Regions from separate parts of the Arthrobacter sp. zg.Y820 genome, predicted to be linked through region 1. Evidence: riboswitches for the same ligand, from Rfam matches in the RefSeq annotation. Region 1 holds a riboswitch; each other region holds the start of a gene.
The links. Region 1 has a riboswitch for S-adenosylmethionine ahead of QNN99_RS11890 (LLM class flavin-dependent oxidoreductase). Riboswitches for the same ligand answer to the same signal wherever they lie in the genome.
Positions count from the first base shown of each region.

Region 2: linked by a shared signal. The riboswitch ahead of QNN99_RS06090 (flavin reductase family protein) and the one ahead of QNN99_RS11890 (LLM class flavin-dependent oxidoreductase) in region 1 are both predicted to bind S-adenosylmethionine.
Region 3: linked by a shared signal. The riboswitch ahead of QNN99_RS00505 (ABC transporter substrate-binding protein) and the one ahead of QNN99_RS11890 (LLM class flavin-dependent oxidoreductase) in region 1 are both predicted to bind S-adenosylmethionine.

Region 1 is NZ_JASKLX010000009.1:604,591-606,786, reverse strand. Features, by position in the region: gene QNN99_RS11890 (LLM class flavin-dependent oxidoreductase) at 1-897, opposite strand, end outside; SAM riboswitch class IV at 1,023-1,138, opposite strand; gene QNN99_RS11885 (ABC transporter ATP-binding protein) at 1,506-2,196, shown strand, end outside.
Region 2 is NZ_JASKLX010000006.1:183,850-186,045, reverse strand. Features, by position in the region: gene QNN99_RS06095 (PhzF family phenazine biosynthesis protein) at 1-451, opposite strand, end outside; SAM riboswitch class IV at 577-697, shown strand; gene QNN99_RS06090 (flavin reductase family protein) at 757-1,263, shown strand; gene QNN99_RS06085 (hypothetical protein) at 1,323-1,847, shown strand; gene QNN99_RS06080 (GNAT family N-acetyltransferase) at 1,920-2,196, shown strand, end outside.
Region 3 is NZ_JASKLX010000001.1:117,301-119,496, reverse strand. Features, by position in the region: gene QNN99_RS00510 (DUF6650 family protein) at 200-697, shown strand; SAM riboswitch class I at 872-960, shown strand; gene QNN99_RS00505 (ABC transporter substrate-binding protein) at 1,059-2,196, shown strand, end outside.

The DNA.
Region 1 (2,196 bases):
GGCGTACTGCTGGTAATCCTCGTGCTTCGCGGCGGCCTCCTGCGCGGTGGCGGCGGTAATCACCGTCATCAGCGTGTAGATCCGGATCGAGTGCCGGTCCCGGCCGGCGGCTTCGGCGGCGTCGCGGATCTTCGTGACGGTGGCCTTGAGCTTCTCCTTGGTGGGCGCCCCCACAAACACGGCCTCCGCGTTGCCTGCGGCGAAGGCGATGCCGCGCGGGGAGGCGCCGGCCTGGTAGATCACCGGGGTGCGCTGCGGCGAGGGCTCGCTGATGTGGATGCCCGGAACCTTGAAGTACTTCCCCTCGTGGTTGATGTCGTGGACCTTGGCCGGGTCGGTGAAGACGCCGGTTTCCTTGTCGCGGACGACGGCGTCGTCCTCCCAGGAGCCCTCGAGCAGTTTGTAGATGACCTCGAGGTATTCGTCGGCGTGGTTGTAGCGCTCGTCGTGCTCCAGCTGGTCTTCCGCGCCCAGATTCCGCGCGGCGGAGGGCAGATAGCCGGTAACGACATTCCAGCCGACCCGGCCGTTGGTGAGGTGGTCCAGGGTGGAAAGCCGGCGGGCAAACGGATAGGGATGTTCATAGGCGGTGCCGGCAGTGACGCCGAAGCCGAGGTGTTCGGTGACCAGGGCCATCGCGGAGACCAGCAGCAGCGGGTCGTTCACCGGAACCTGGGTGCCCTGGCGCAGGGTGGCTTCGTTGGAGCCGCCGTAGACGTCGTATGTGCCCAGGACATCGGCGAGGAAGATGCCGTCGAACAGGCCTTTTTCGCAGGTTTTGGCGAGGTTGGCCCAGTAGCGGAGGTCGGTGTAATTGGCTGACTGGTCCTGCGGATGGCGCCACAGCCCCGGGGACTGGTGGCCCACGCAGTTCATGTCGAAGGCGTTGAACCGGATCTGCCGCCGGGGGCCCTGTGCGGTGGGCTGGGTGCCCTGCTCGGTGGAGGGTGTGCTCTGTGTGGTCGGCTGGATGTTCTGCTCGGTCACGGGGGAACCTTTCGGAACGGGACGCCCCTGAGGGAACGCCGTACTTGCCGTTCGCGGACGCGCAACGGCCGGATCCTCATCTGGGGCACCCCGCTACGGAGAAGAGGGTTGCCGCCCAACCAGCCAGAGCTTCGCGTTGGGACTCATGATCCTTCGGCTCCAGTATTGGCACAGCGATGCGGCTCAACGGAAGTCAATGACCCTGTGTGAACCGCGGGCACGGAGCCGGCCCCGCGGCGGACCTGGGCCTCCAGGCCGGCGCGCGCGGCGGTTTTCCGGCTGGCGCCGCGGCGTCGAAATGTTACGCCGGGGACTTGCCCGTTGTCCGAATGAAGCGTTTAGTGGCTCTTGACCATCCCGAGCGGCTGAGAGACCTGGATCAGTGAAGCCGCAGCAACCCTGGTTGCCGTACCTCCTCCTTGAGGAACGGCAATAGCGAGGACAACACCGCAGGAGGCCGTAACCGGCCCAAGGCGTTTTCCGTAGGGTGCTACTGCCAGGACCGATGGAGAGTTAACATGACCGCCTTGGCTTCACAGTCCCCTGCCGCCGCGCCGCCCGCTGCACCGCTTCAGGCCGCCGGCTCCGCTCTTCCCGTCACGTTTTCCTCGCTGGGCCGCACCTTCGGCGCCGGCCCCGAAGCACACCGGGTGCTGCGGAACATCAACTTCGAGGTGCGCCCGGGCGAGGTCCTGGCCATCCTCGGGTCCAGCGGCTGCGGAAAATCCACGCTGCTGCGTGCCGCAGCCGGCCTGGACGCCGCCAGCACCGGAGAAGTCCTGATCAACGGCACCCCCGTGCACGGGATCGACGACCGCTGCGCCGTCGCATTCCAGGAGCCGCGGCTGCTGCCCTGGCAGACGCTCCAGGCCAACATCGCGATGGGCCTGCCCAAAAGCATGAGCGCCAAGCACGGCAAGGCGAAGGTGGCCGAGCTGTTGGAGCTGGTGGAGCTGGGCCCGTTCGCCGAGCACCGCCCGCGGGCGGTGTCCGGCGGCATGGCCCAGCGCGCCTCCCTGGCCCGTGCCCTGGCCCGGACCCCCGGCGTGCTGCTGCTCGATGAGCCCTTCGGCGCCCTGGACGCGCTGACCCGGCTGAAGATGCAGGACCTGCTCCTCTCGGTGCACACGGCCACCCCCACCACCGTGCTGCTGGTCACCCACGACGTGGATGAAGCCCTCCAGCTGGCGGACCGGATCATTGTGCTGG
Region 2 (2,196 bases), on a different contig from region 1:
CGAGGATCTGTGTGCGGTCCAGGTTCAGCGCACGCAGTGCCTGGTCCAGGACTTCGTCCTCCAAGGGGCCCGAGCGCAGCAGCGGCGGCGCGGCGAACGCGGCAATGCCTGCGTTGGCGTGAAGCGTTACGAGGCCGATCCCGCATTCCTGCACGACGACGTCGGGATAGCGGCGCTTGTTGCCGGCCTCCAGCCACGCGTGGCAGGTACCCAATGTCGGGTGTCCAGCGAACGGGATTTCTCCGCCGGGGGTGAAGATCCGCACCCGGTAATCGGCGCCGTCGCGGGTGGGAGGCAGCACGAACGTGGTTTCGGACAAATTCGTCCACCGCGCGAAGGACTCCATGTCGGAGTCCGAAAGTCCCTCGGCTTCCAGCACCACGGCGAGGGGATTCCCCAAATACGGCTCGCTGCCAAAAACGTCCACCTGTTTAAACCACCGCTGTTTCATGCCCAAACTCTATCCCTTCACCGTGGGGAGTTTTCATTCGCTGCGGGGAGTTTTGTGAAGCTGAGTTTTACGAACTAAGGCAGGTGTTTGCAGGCGTGCACCCGTGCCGCCTACGTTGGAAGAAGAATCAAGAGTTCCAGCCACGGGCCCTGGCCGGCTGGACGGCAACCCTCTCGCCGTAGCGGGGTGCTCCAGGTGACGATTCGGCCGCCCGGCAAAACTTCCCGGCTGCGGCAAGTACCGCGTTTGTGCCGACCCTGTTGTTAATCGTCGGTCCGGCGCTTAAGGCAGAGGAATCTCTTCGCATGTCTCTTGTTACCGATCTTCAGCCCGCGGCCCTGCGCCGTGCCTATTCACGTTTCCCCTCCGGCATTGCCGCGTTGTGCGCTGTGGTGGACGGGCAGCCGCAGGGAATTGTTGCGTCATCCTTTACCGTGGGCGTTTCGATGGATCCTCCCTTGGTGATGTTCGCCGTGCAGAACACCTCCCGTACCTGGCCGGTGCTGCGGCCCGCGGCCAGGATCGGGGTATCGATCCTGGGCTCCGACCACGAGGGGATCTGCAAGCAGATTGCGTCCAAGTCCGGGGACCGTTTTGCGGGCCTGAACCTGCACACCGACGAATCGGGTTCCCTTTTCCTGGACCGGGCAGCCCTGTGGCTCGAGTGCTCAGTGGAGAACGAGGTGCCCGCCGGGGACCACAGCGTCGTGCTGCTCCGCGTCCACGGCCACGCCTCGCATGACGATGCCCACGAGCCGCTGGTGTTCCACGGGTCGGCGTTCCGGCACCTCAGCGTCGCGGAGTTTGCCTGAGCCGCGGCGCTGGAAAACCCGCGCTGACGCGTGCGAACTAGGGCCGCTAAAGTGACTGCATGATTGCACTCACGCACGCGCCTCATGACCTTGTGGTCGGAACCAGCGATGGTATCGACGTTCGCTTTGCAGGTGTTGAGTTCAAAGACGCGCCAGACTTCGTCGGTGTCAGCGCCGGAGAGCCGGGCATCCACGTGCACCTCAGCGGAGTGCGTGGGAAAGAGACAATGTCCCGGGACGGCCGTTTCAACCGAGGACTCGAGGAGTGGTGGAAGCGGCGTGAAGCTGCAGGATCAGACCGATCTGAGAACCCGCCTCCGATGCCTGGCGTCGCCGTTTTTGAGGGGATCACCACGGTTGTATCTGATGATATTGGCACCGAGTACCGGCGGTCAGGAGGCCAAACGGCCGGCAGCGGTATGGAGTGGGACGCGCTCTGGGTCTACACACCGGCTCCCCCTGCTGAGGCTCGGACGCTTCGGCTCGAGTTCAGCGTCGGCGGGGAACTGACCGGAAAGTACTGCGAGTTCAGTCTCTCGAACCCCATCAGCGCGGACGGGTTAGCGAACCACGCTCCACACTGAGGATCCTCTACCGGATAAATACTTCCCGGGCCTTGGGAACTGGAGCATTTTGGAGAAGAAAAACGGGGGATCATGGACGTTGTCCTGCGAACACCAGGTGTAGACGAGCTCGGCGAGATCTGCAGCGTTTTGGCGAAGTGGCAGCACGACAGGGAACCGCTGCAGCTACACCCAGGCGATCTGGGCTGGTACTCCCTGCGAGGGCCAGCCGCCACTGCCGCTGCGACGCGCGTGTGGTCTCAGGGCGACACGACCCTTGCCATTGCCCTTCTCGACGGTCCCGAGCTGTTGCGGTTCGCCATTGATCCGACGCGGCGCCAAGATGCACGCCTTGCCCTTCGCATCGTTG
Region 3 (2,196 bases), on a different contig from region 1:
CGGCGCCATCCGGCAGTAGATATGCGGACAGGAGCGGTCCTCAAGAAAAAACTCGCGGAACTCGGCCCGGCCCCCACCCGCAAACCCACACACCCAAAGTTGCCCTCGGAACCCCGACAGCGGACTCCTCCCCTGTCCCGGGTTCGAGCCGGGCAGGTACCGTCGGAGAACGCTTCTTCCGGAGGTCAGGATGGACTGGTTGGCAGCCTTGATCCCTTCAACAGTCGCACTGGTTCTGGGTGCGAGCGCCGGCTGGAGCGTCCGCGCCGGCATCGACCGCCGGGATGAAACCGCAGCCCTGAACGCCTTGATCACCGACCTGCACCTGAAGCGGCCGCTGGCTGCGATCGAACCGCGCGTCGTCGACGGCGCTGACGACGCGCAACGCTGCCGCGCCACCGTCCTGGACGCACGCGACCGCATCATTGAAACCCTCGCCCACCTGCGCAGCAATTCCGCCAACACCGATGTCCTGATGCGGATGGCCTCCGCCTGCACCCGCTACCTCCGCGAATCCGCCCGCGCACCGGAACGGCACCAGTTCGCACTCATGGACCTGCGCGAAACAATGGTCGACGGCGTGAAACTGCTCAGCGACGCCCGGCGGCGGGTGCGGTACCGGAACCCCGGCGAACGCTCGACGCCGAAACCCGGCCGAACGCCGTCGCGCCGCCCCAGTATCGGACGGTACCTATAGTCCGCCTCGGCGGCAGGTCTTGGAGACCCGGAGCTTCATAGAGACGCCGTTTATGACACGGCGCGACGTAAAACGTCACCGACCGGCGCTTAGGGACACAGGCCGTCATTGTGTTGCCCGCCGAGGACAAACCGCGCTTCCATGGTGCTGTCCGCCTATCCAATCCGGACACCTTTACCATCCAGAGCGGCTGAGAGACCTGGCTCGTTGACGTCGCAGCAACCACCCTTCGGGGACGGTGCTCATGCCAGGACCGATGGACTCACTTCTCCGGTGGCCCGTAACTGCAGCACCGCTCGCAGTGACGGATCCAGCGTGCTCGAATGCCGTGTTCCTCGGTGCGAACTGAGAGGACCCTCCCATGGTCAGCCCTGCTCCAACCGGCCGCATCAACGGCCGCATCTCCGGCCACCCCAACGGCCCCCGCACACCCCTGCGGATCGCGGCACTGTTCGCCGCGGCAGCCCTGACCCTCACCGGCTGCGGATCCGGCGCGCAAGGCGGCAGTGCCGGCGCCAACGCCGCGAATGCTCAGGCCTCACCGGCCGGAGAGCCGGTCGACGGCGGCACCCTCGTCTACGCCGAAGTCACGCCCATCAACAACTGGCAGACCCAGGCGGCACGCTTCTACGAGAAGTCCAACGTGCTCAATTCAGTGCTGGACCGGCTGACCTACTTTGACCCGGAGAAGGGCGAGCCGGTGCCGTGGATTGCCTCGGCGTTCTCGGCCAACGCCGACAGCACCGAGTTCACCTTCACCATCCGCCCCGGCGTCACGTTCAGCGATGGAACGGCGCTCGACGCGGCCGCGATAAAGGCCAACCTGGACAGCTTCGGCCATGGCATTCCCGCCGCGCAGATCCAGCCGAACGTGGACTTCGCCGGCTACCAGACCAGCGAAGTGATCGGCACTAACCAGGTGAAGGTCACCCTGGATGCTCCGAACTCCAACTTCCTGCGCGCCACGTCCTCCGTCACCGCCGGTCTGGTCTCCCCGGCCACGCTGCAGCAGGATGCCGCCGGACAGTCCGCCATCTCATCCATCTCCGGCTCCGGCCCGTTCGTTTACGAGTCGGAAAAGCCCGATGAGGAAGTCGTGCTCGCGAAGCGGGACGGCTACGCCTGGGCTCCTGAGGGCGCCGACAATCCGGGTGAGGCGCACCTGGACAAGGTGGTGATCAAGTACCTGCCCGAGGTCGCCCACCGCGCCGGCGCCGTCCAGTCCGGCCAGGTCGATCTGGTGCGCGGCCTGCAGCCGGTGGATGAGGCGGCGCTGGCGGCCAGCGGCAATCAGGTGGTGGCGGCCGACGGCGTGGACCTCACCGTGAACATGGCGGCCGTGCGGATCGGCAGCGGCAAGCTGGCCGATCCTGCGGTCCGACAGGCGCTGCAGGCCGGCATCGACCGGCAGTCCATCAAGGACACGGTGCTCTCCGAGAGCTACACCCTGGCCGGCTCGGTCCTGAACCATCAGGCGCCGGGGTTCGTCGACCTGAGCG